2 linked regions of the Pigmentibacter sp. JX0631 genome follow. The protein of the gene in region 1 interacts with the protein of each later gene in a pairwise test. Links are inferred from orthologs where the notes say so. Each region holds a gene or a part of one and is shown on either strand. Other genes may lie near its edges.

Region 1 (4,877 bases):
TGTGAAAATGAAGAAACAAGTATTTTATTTGGATGCCGTGACGGTGCTTGTGGTGCTTGCATGATAAAAGTAGTTGATAATCCTTCGAATTTAAGCAAAATGGAAGATCATGAAAAGGACTTTCTGGAAACTATGGCGGCAAGAGAAGATGAACGTTTGGCTTGCCAATGTAAAGTTTTAGGTGATGTTACTATAGAAGTGTCCGAATAAATTTTTAATATTTGTTTCTCTGCTTATTAGGATTTAATATGAGTTTTCATGAAAATATTACGTTTGAAAAATATCATGGAGCAGGAAACGATTTCATTTTTATTGCGCATGATGTTCTTTCCTCATTTAGTAATTTAGAAGATTTAAAAAACTTTGCCTTTCGCTTCTGTAACAGAAATACAGGAATTGGAGCTGATGGAATTGTTTTTTATAAATTTTTATCAAATACAAATTCTTTAAATAAAATTGAAATTCTAATTATCAATTCTGACGGCAGCATTCCAGAAACTTGTGGGAATGCATTACGTTGTCTTGGATTAAAATTAATTAAAGATGAAATCTGGAATGGAAACATATTGTTTCCCGTAAATTATATTTATCCAACATGTCTTGAAAATTTTTCTGAGGTCAAATTCCTCCAACTAACTCAACCTTTTGCCATTTTAAAATCGGCTCAATTTTCAAATTCCAACAAAGTTGCAAATGTTCAAGTGGGAATGGGAAAAGAACAAATTGTTACAGAAACAAAATTTACGAAAAATAATAGTATACAAATTGCATTAGAGGCTGATCCTATCTTTGTGCAGCTTGCGAACCCCCATTGGGTATTTTTATCTCAAGATTTCGACAAATTTAGTAACAAAGAATTTGTTCAATTTGGAGAATTCGCACAAAATTCTTTGCGCGAAAATGTAGTTAATTATTCTGTTCCAAAAGCCAATATTGGAATGCTTTGGCAAAAACCAAACAATGAGTATAGTTTAGTTGTCTATGAGCGTGGAGCTGGATTGACTCAATGTTGTGGTTCAGGCGGTGTTGCTGCAAGAATAGCTCTAGAAAAATTAGGAAAAATTGAGAAGAATACTGAGCTTGTTTCTTTAAAAATGCCAGGAGGTTTAATCCAAATTTCTTCTCAAATGTCTATCCCTCAATTTTCTGAACAAAGACTTTTAATTGGGCCAGCAGAATTTGTTTATAACGGAACAATTTAAGTTAACTTTTTTTATCATGCTCAACAATATAAAATTCTTTACTTCTGTAATTATCTTGCGGATTATGAAAATTTGCTCCTTGAACATAATTTTTTATCAATCTGCTGTTAGTGCTAGAGTAAATTGGTGAAACAGGAAACTCATCCATAGCTACTTTACTTGCTTCTTCTAGTAATTTTTTTCTTTTGTTTTGATCACTTTCTTTTTCAGCTTGGTGCATAATTGCATCAAATTTCGCATTTTTAAAGCCACCAACATTTTGTACGTTGTTACTTTCAAGTAAACCTAAAAAGTTTTGCGCGTCATTGTAATCGGCACTCCATAATTGAAGTGTTATTTCAAAATTTTTGTTTGATAAATTAGCTAAGTGAATTTTCCATTCTTCACTAAACATTTCTGTTTTTACACCTAGTTCTTTATTCCAAATAGAGGCTAATGCTGTTGCATATTTTTTATCTGTTTCGTTAGTGCTATAAGTAAATTTTATCACTGCAGGTTTGTCTTTTGAATAACCGGCTTCTTGATATAATTTTTTAGCTTTTTCCTTGACTTGTTGTTCAGAAAAATTTGCCCATGCAGGAACAAATTGGTTATAATTTGCAATTCCATATGGTGGAAAATCAAAAATTGGTCTTTCATTTTTCCCAGAAATAAATTTTGTAAAATGTTCACGATTTATAATAATAGAAAGAGCTTCTCTTAACTTTTTATTATCAAATGGAGGTTTTGTTGTATTAAAAGTTAAATAACCTACACTTAAGGATGGATAGCTGCGCATCTCTTTAGGATATTTAATTTTTAAATTTTGAAACATACCGGGCGGGACTCCATAAGTCCAGTCTAATTGGCCTGCTTCATACATTCTAAGTGAAGCTGTTTTATCTTGTACTACGAAATTATTAACCTGTTTTATAATTGTATTTTTGCTATCCCAATAATGAGAGTTTTTTTCTAATGTAGTTTTCTCACCAACGTTCCATGCAGTTAGTTTATAAGCTCCGTTACTGACCATTTTATTTGGATTGGTCCAATTGTTTTTATATTTTTCTATAATTTCTTTTTTTAGTGGAACAAAATTTGATCCAGTAAGTAAACTTAAAAAATATTTTACGGGAGTTTCTAAGGTTATCTCCAAGGTATACTGATCGATGGCTTTGACACCAAGAGTTTCTGGTTTTTGTTTACCCTCATTGATGTTTTGTGCATTTTTTATCACAGAAGCAAGATAAGCCATTTCTGCAGCCGTTTTAGGATCTACAAAACGTCTAAAACTATAAACAAAGTCATTAGCTGTAACGGGTGAACCATCTGACCATTTAGCATTTTTTCTAAGATAAAAAGTGTATTTTAATCCATCAGCACTAACTTTCCAATCAATGGCACCAGCAGGTACAATTACTCCATTCGCATCATCAATCACTAAACCTTCAAATAAATCAAAAATAATATTTGCTCCCAAATTATCCCTACAGTGTGAGGGATCTAATGAGGAAGGTTCGCTAGAATTGTCCTTGTTTAATACCTGAACGGAAGAAAGTTTTGTACCTGGAGGAACGATTGCTGAATAAGAATTGAATTGAAATCCGGAACTAAGTGATGCGAACACAAATATTTTTTTAAATTGATTGAGCATATTTTTTCCTCCAGAATTCTTTTAATAAACAAAGCTTGTTTGTTGTTAATAATGGAAGAGAAAAAAGTCAAGAATATCAATATTATTTTTGAATTAAAGACATAAATTCATTTCGGGAAGCTAGAGAATCACGAAATTGACCATGCATTGCACTTGTGATCATATGGGAGCTTTGTTTTTTTACTCCTCTAACACACATACAGCTGTGTTGTCCTTCAAATACGACAGCAACCCCTTGAGGTTTTAAATATTTATTAATAGCATTAGCTACTTGTTGAGTAAGTCTTTCTTGTACTTGTAGTCTTTGGGCGTAGACATCTACTATGCGAGCTAATTTTGAGAGGCCAACAATTCTGCCGTTACTTGGAATATAAGCAATATGAGCCACACCAGAAAAACTTAGTAAGTGATGTTCACACATTGAGTTAAATTCAATATTGCGCACTAATACCATTTCATCTGAGTCGGTTTCAAAGGTTGTTGATAATATTTCTTCAGGTTGAATAGAATAGCCTTCAGTCATTTCTAAAAGTGCTCGACAAAAACGATCAGGGGTTTCTTTTAGACCTTCTCTGTTAGGATCTTCCCCAATATACTGGAGCAAAATACGAACAGCCTCCGTAGCTTTTTCAGCACTAATGTTGTTTGCACTTACAGCTTTTTTAAAATAGGGACTCATTTTTACTCCTTAAAGTTTTTTTAGGACTATTTTGGCATCTTTCGGGTCCTTTTCCTTATACAGGATGACACTTCTTCCAATCCTTCCTATAACATGAGAGAAATTTTGAAGCACATTTTCCAATTCAGTTTGTTCGTTTTTTTTGGTTGAGGCATCGCTGTTACTTGGTAGTTGCACTTTAATTAATTCATGTTTGTCCAAAGCTAAATTTATTTCTTTCAATACATTTTCGGAAAATCCTTGGGAACCTACTTGGACTACGGGTTTAATATGATGAGCTAAACCCTTCAACTTGGCTTTCTGTTCGCTTGAAAGTTTTTCAGTAAAATTATGGACTTTTTTATCATTAGCCATAGTGATGAGCTCCTTCGAAGTAAAAAAAATACCTTGCAACAAAATTTGTTGAGATGCCATACTTTTTGCACAGTAATTTTAAGAATAAAAACTCTTAACTCAGAAAAAAAGATGACGATAACGAATCTGCAACAGGGAGGATGGTAATGGCCAAGAAAATACTCATCGTTGATGACTCTCGCACGATTCGGCAGCAGGTGGGCTTTACCTTGTCTAAGGAAGGTTTCGAAGTTGTAGAGGCTGAAGACGGTCAAGACGGAATTAATAAACTACAAGGCACACCAGATATCAGCATGATTATTTCTGATGTGAACATGCCAAATATGGGCGGACTTGAAATGATTGAGGCCATCCGGAAAATTGAGCAGTTTAAGTTTATTCCAATTATCATGCTCACTACTGAAAGTAGTGGCGATAAAGTTGAACGGGCAAAAAAAGCGGGTGCTAGTGGTTGGCTAGTTAAACCCTTTAATCCTGAACAGCTTGTAGGTGCTGTTAAAAAACTCGCACGATAACGTTGAAAGGTTGTTTGTATGTCTGATGCTGGAGCTTCTGGAAAAAGTGGTGGTGGTGCTAAATTAGATGCTTTATATAAATTAAAGCATGATACTTCTGGTGTAAGAAAAAGAATCACTCCTAAAATTGAAACATATAAATTAATTGGTTTTAAATTAAATGAAGAAGAATTCGTAATTGAAATAGAACGAGTTAAAGAGATTGTGAAAGTACCATTGGTAACAAGAGTTTCAAAAGCACCAAATTTTGTTGAAGGTGTTGCAAATTTACGCGGAGATATCTTACAAATTGTCAATTTTCACAAAATAATGGGGCTTGATAATTTACCAATTTCTGAAAGAAGCAGAATTATTGTTCTCGATGATAAAAACGTTTTAGCTGCAATTATTGTTGATTCTGTTAGTGAAGTTATTGAAGTGGAAAAAGAAGCAGTTCAAGCAACACCAGACATTGTTGCAGGGGAACGCTCAAAGTTTCTGAAAGGAATTATAAA
Region 2 (5,000 bases), 810 kb from region 1 along the record:
CTTATGGAGATGCTGAGGCGCTAGAAAAAGCGATAACTCCTAATACGGTGGGTTTTTTATTTGAACCTATTCAGGGAGAGGCAGGCATTATTGTGCCACCGGTAGGATATTTAGAAAAAATAAGCGCCATCTGTAAAAAGCATAATATTCTTTGTATAGCTGATGAAATACAAACCGGATTAGGTAGAACAGGAAAACTTTTCGCTCATTTATATGAAAATTGCCAACCAGATTTACTTATTTTAGGGAAAGCTTTAGGCGGCTCTTATTATCCAATATCTGCAGTAGTTGGTTATAATTCTGTTATGGACTTATTAAAACCAGGGGATCACGGTTCGACATTTGGTGGAAATTCTTTGGCTTGTGCCTTATCAAGGACAGCTTTAAAAATAATTCAAGAAGAAAAGTTATCAGAACGGGCTTTTGAACTAGGAAAGAAATTTCGTGAAAGTTTAGCTGATTTGCCTAAGCATGTAGTAAAAGATGTGCGTGGAAAAGGCTTATTAAATGCAATTGAAATACACCCAAATGCAGGTCATGGACGATTTTTTAGTGAACTGTTGCAGGCCAGAGGTTTGCTTGCAAAGGAAACCCACGATGTCACTATTCGTTTTGCCCCTCCGTTAGTAATGAAAGAGGACAGTTTAAACTTTGCGATAAGTGTTATTAAAGAAGTTTTTTCTAAAACTCAAAGCGAATGGCAATAGAAAGAATTTTCTTTTGCTGCGATTTGTTGACAAGAAATTCAACCCCTGTTATAAAAGGGGTTGCTTTCACAAGCTTCCGATTTTTATATGGCACAACCGGCCAAAAATCCCTTCTTTTATTTATTCCTTCAACTTTTTTCTTTGGAATCATTCAGCATGGTAGATGATAAAAACAATGATGACTTCGATAATGAGTCTCCTTCCTCTCGTAAACGGAATAATAATTCCACTTCAACTAGAAGATATATTCGCCGTACCCCAGAAGAAAGTACGCTATTTAATGAAAATTCATCTTCAACGCAAAATGAAGGTGATAATGAGGGTATTTCGACTTACACCCCTTCTAGAAGAGTATTTACAAGAAATAAAGAACCTTCAAATATGTCCTCAAATTCTTCCAACAGCTCAATGTCAAACAGTAATTCCAATTTAAGACCATCTTCTCCTTTTGGAATGAGCGCACCGCCGCCAAATAGAATGGGTTCTCCGCAAGCCTCTATGAATTCTGGAACTGCGAGTGGAATGCCGCAATCACAACAAGGCGGTCATCAAAACTCTGGACGTCCTTATTCAAATCCTTCTATGGGTATGCCTAACCGTCAAGGTTCAAATTCCATGGGTAGACGTCCTGAAAATCCACGCCCTGTGCAAACTGGTGGTGCTGATGAAAAAGAACCTGAATTTAATTCAGAAGTTCCTGTAATGAATTTAAAAGAACTGAAAGAAAAACATATTAGCGATCTTGTGCATATGGCAAAAGATATGGGTATTGATGGAGCTGCAAACTTACGAAAACAAGATCTTGTTTTTGCTCTCTTAGAAGCTCAAGCTGTGCGCAATGGGGTTGTTTATTCTGAAGGTGTTCTTGAAACTTTACCTGATGGTTTTGGTTTTTTAAGAGCCCCTGACTATAATTACCTGCCTGGGCCTGATGATATTTATGTTTCTCCGTCGCAAATTAGACGTTTTAATCTCAGAACAGGTGATACTGTTTCTGGCCAAATTCGTCCACCAAAAGATAATGAGCGTTACTTTGCTTTATTAAAAGTAGAATCAGTTAATGGAGAAACTCCAGATTTTACTGGCGAAAAAATATTGTTTGATAACTTAACAACAATTCACCCAGATTTTCGCTTTAAACTTGAAAATGATCCACAAATTTATAGCACTCGCTTAATTGATTTATTTGCCCCAATTGGAAAAGGACAACGTGCACTCATTGTTGCTCCTCCAAAAACAGGGAAAACTATTTTACTCCAAAATATTGCAAATTCTATTGCGCAAAATCATCCTGAAGCTGTTTTAATAGTGTTACTTATAGATGAGCGTCCGGAAGAAGTAACAGATATGGAACGTTCTGTGCGTGGAGAAGTTGTCAGTTCAACGTTTGATGAACCAGCTCAACGCCATGTGCAAGTTGCAGAAATGGTAATTGAAAAAGCAAAACGTCTTGTTGAGCATAAAAAAGATGTTGTTATCTTACTCGATTCCATTACGCGTCTCGCTCGTGCTTACAATAGTGTTGTACCACCAAGCGGTAAAATTCTAACAGGTGGTGTGGATGCCAATGCGTTACACAAACCAAAACGCTTTTTTGGTGCAGCGCGAAATGTGGAAGAAGGTGGAAGCCTTACTATTATTGCAACTGCTTTAATTGATACAGGCAGCCGTATGGACGAAGTTATCTTTGAAGAATTTAAAGGTACTGGTAACATGGAGCTTGTGCTTGATCGCCGTCTTGCTGAACGCCGTGTATTCCCTGCAATTGACATCAATAAAAGTGCAACTCGCCGTGAAGACTTGCTTCTTGGCAGAGAAACGCTTAATCGCCTTTGGGTTCTTCGCAAAGTATTGCACCCAATGTCGCCTATTGAATCGATGGAGTTTTTACTACAAAGACTCGAACGCTGTGAAACTAATGATGAGTTCCTAAATAGTATGAATGGTTAATTAAAGTAACCAGAGTAATTTATGTTTGGATTTTAAAAATAACTTACATAAAGAACTAATTTATAGGTTGAAAAAACAAAAGAGAATGTTGAAACTCAGCATTCTCTTTTTTTATGCTCTAAATAAAATAATAATATTCATATTTATGAGTTAAATAATATTAATAATAACATTTTTTATTTATGATCTAAAATATCGTAGCCTTCCATAGACATTTCAATTTCTTCTCTTGTTAGTAGAGCATCTCGTAATTGTTTCTTGCTGGTAAGTGGTAATTGATCTCCTCGGTGCTTTGAATTTGGTTGCGAAGAATTTCCATAAGTTAACAAAACCTTTGCCTTCATTGGTTCCGAAAACTCAACAGCTGCTATGTAACTATCTCCATGACAGGTAACGTTATGTGAAGATTTAGTATCAGGACAAGGAGTTAAAACACGGAAAATTCCATAAGGATCACCAGGGCCGCCATTGGCTGGAAAATTATAATTTGTGTTTTTAATTAACATTCTATTTAAATTTCCCCATGGGACATCTATTTTTCCAGTTGTATTTATAATTTGTTTTGTCGCTTCCTTTAATGCGGCGATGGCTTCAATAGGTGAAGCTATGCCGTTCGGTGTAGTTAATGGCAATTTTGGATCCCAGATATTTTTAAAAATTTTCGCATTTAATAAAGATTCATTGCGACTTGAATATATGTCGAACCATTTAAGAAATAAATTTGCTCCAATACTATTTTCATTTGTAGTTTTATCCCATTGCGTTAATATTTCTCCTGCTTTTATGACATCACTATCTTTTGATTTTGCAGCTAATTCAATTAAATCAGAAAGAACACGCGAAGCTAATTCTACTTCTGGATTGTATTTCCGATCAATAAGGTCACTTAAACTGGCAATTTTTTTCTGCGAAAGCAGTTTTGCTGATCTTTGATCGCGCAAAGACATTGTTTGCTCTCCAACAGTAATTCCAATTGCATAGTTACTTTTTTGAATAACATTTTTGTTTTCTGTAAAAGCAGTAAACCAGGGATCACTATTTGCATTTTGAATCCATCCATTTTCAGGATTTAACAATTTTGGACGCTCAGTATAAGAATAAAAGTTTTGCCAAATTGTTTTAGTAGTATCTCCAGGAAAAATAGTGTCGGAATCGGTGCTATATGCTTCTTTTTTAGGAACAATACCTGCATCAAAAAATAAAATATTTTCATTTTTATCGGCATAAAAAACATTGAACATGGGCAATTCCATTTGCTTTAGAGAACTTGAAAATTCGGTTAAATTTTTTGCTAAATTCATTTCCCACCATTGGGTTAAAAAATATTTTCTGGGAAATAGTTGAAAAGCTGCATATTGAACAGCATAAAACTGGTCATTTATTTGAAAAGTAGGACCATATATTGAATTTTTAATTGAAATATTTTTTTGTATAAATTGTCCATTAGTTGATTTGATTTTTAAAGTTACAGTTTTAGTGTCAAACTTTTTAATTTCATTATCTACTACATAATTTTCGTCCGAAGCATCTTTTTTTAATTGAAAAACATCGCAGCCTTTAATTGTATTAACTGTATGAGTCCATGCAAGATTTTTGTTAAATGCAATTGCTAAAATGGGAAAGCCCATTAAAGTTACACCATAATTATCAATGTCCGGAGTTTTTATATGTGCTTCATAAAAAACCTGTTCAGCAGCTGAAGAATCTAAACTATTGTCATAAAACCAAGATAAATGTGGATTAGCAAGGAGCATGGTATTTTTAGTTGAAGTAAATTGTGGAGAAATAAGCCAAGCATTTGAACCTTGTTTCTTTTGCTTTTGTGCAGTTTGGCCAAATAAAATTTTACTGCACTGACTTGTGTTAGCAAGTAAAAAATGACTCATTGTTTGAATACTTAATCCTAGAATATCTTTTTCTTTAATCGGTAAAATATCTTTGGCTTCTGGGAATAATTCGGAGCTGTTTTTTTGTGCATAATCATTTAAGCCAGTTACAAATGCTGTTAAAAGGGTTTTAAATTCAGGTGTTTGATCGGCATACCAATTTTCAGCCAGAACAGGGATTCCTAGCTGATGAGTTAGTACATCTTTTTGTTCGTAATTTTCTCCAAAATATTCTGTAAGTTTCCCTCGCTGCTGGGCAAAAAGTTTAAGCAGTTGGTTGCCATGACTATGCATTTGTGCATAACCAAAAGCATAAAAAGCAGATGAATTATTTTTTGCAAAAATATGAGGAACACCAAATGTATCCCATAATATTTCAGCATTATAAGTTTTATTTTCTTTGCAGCTATAAGAAATACCTACAGAAACTAATACTGTGGTAACTAAAATGACGAAA

What was found. Proteins that work in one complex are often made in the same cells at the same time.
Region 2: the proteins of QEJ31_RS00415 (region 1) and rho interact in binary tests that used the Escherichia coli proteins (3 or more experiments, as listed by UniProt). The link is inferred for Pigmentibacter sp. JX0631 from one-to-one orthologs.

Annotation. Positions count from the first base shown.
Region 1 is NZ_CP123622.1:112,999-117,875, reverse strand. Bases 2,197-4,877 are described here. They hold QEJ31_RS00415 (YhbY family RNA-binding protein), read right to left. Parts: upstream 3,869-4,877; coding sequence 3,524-3,868; downstream 2,197-3,523. Other genes in these bases: QEJ31_RS00405 (chemotaxis protein CheW), read left to right, coding at 4,402-4,877; QEJ31_RS00410 (response regulator), read left to right, coding at 4,015-4,383; folE (GTP cyclohydrolase I FolE), read right to left, coding at 2,918-3,514; QEJ31_RS00425 (peptide ABC transporter substrate-binding protein), read right to left, coding at 2,197-2,835. Also shown: QEJ31_RS00435 (2Fe-2S iron-sulfur cluster-binding protein), read left to right, coding at 1-210; dapF (diaminopimelate epimerase), read left to right, coding at 249-1,202; more of QEJ31_RS00425, read right to left, coding at 1,204-2,196.
Region 2 is NZ_CP123622.1:925,251-930,250, reverse strand. What follows is about bases 662-3,533. They hold rho (transcription termination factor Rho), read left to right. Parts: upstream 662-1,409; coding sequence 1,410-2,657; downstream 2,658-3,533. Other genes in these bases: QEJ31_RS04010 (penicillin acylase family protein), read right to left, coding at 2,834-3,533; rocD (ornithine--oxo-acid transaminase), read left to right, coding at 662-707. Outside these bases: more of rocD, read left to right, coding at 1-661; more of QEJ31_RS04010, read right to left, coding at 3,534-5,000. UniProt on the Escherichia coli protein: Facilitates transcription termination by a mechanism that involves Rho binding to the nascent RNA, activation of Rho's RNA-dependent ATPase activity, and release of the mRNA from the DNA template.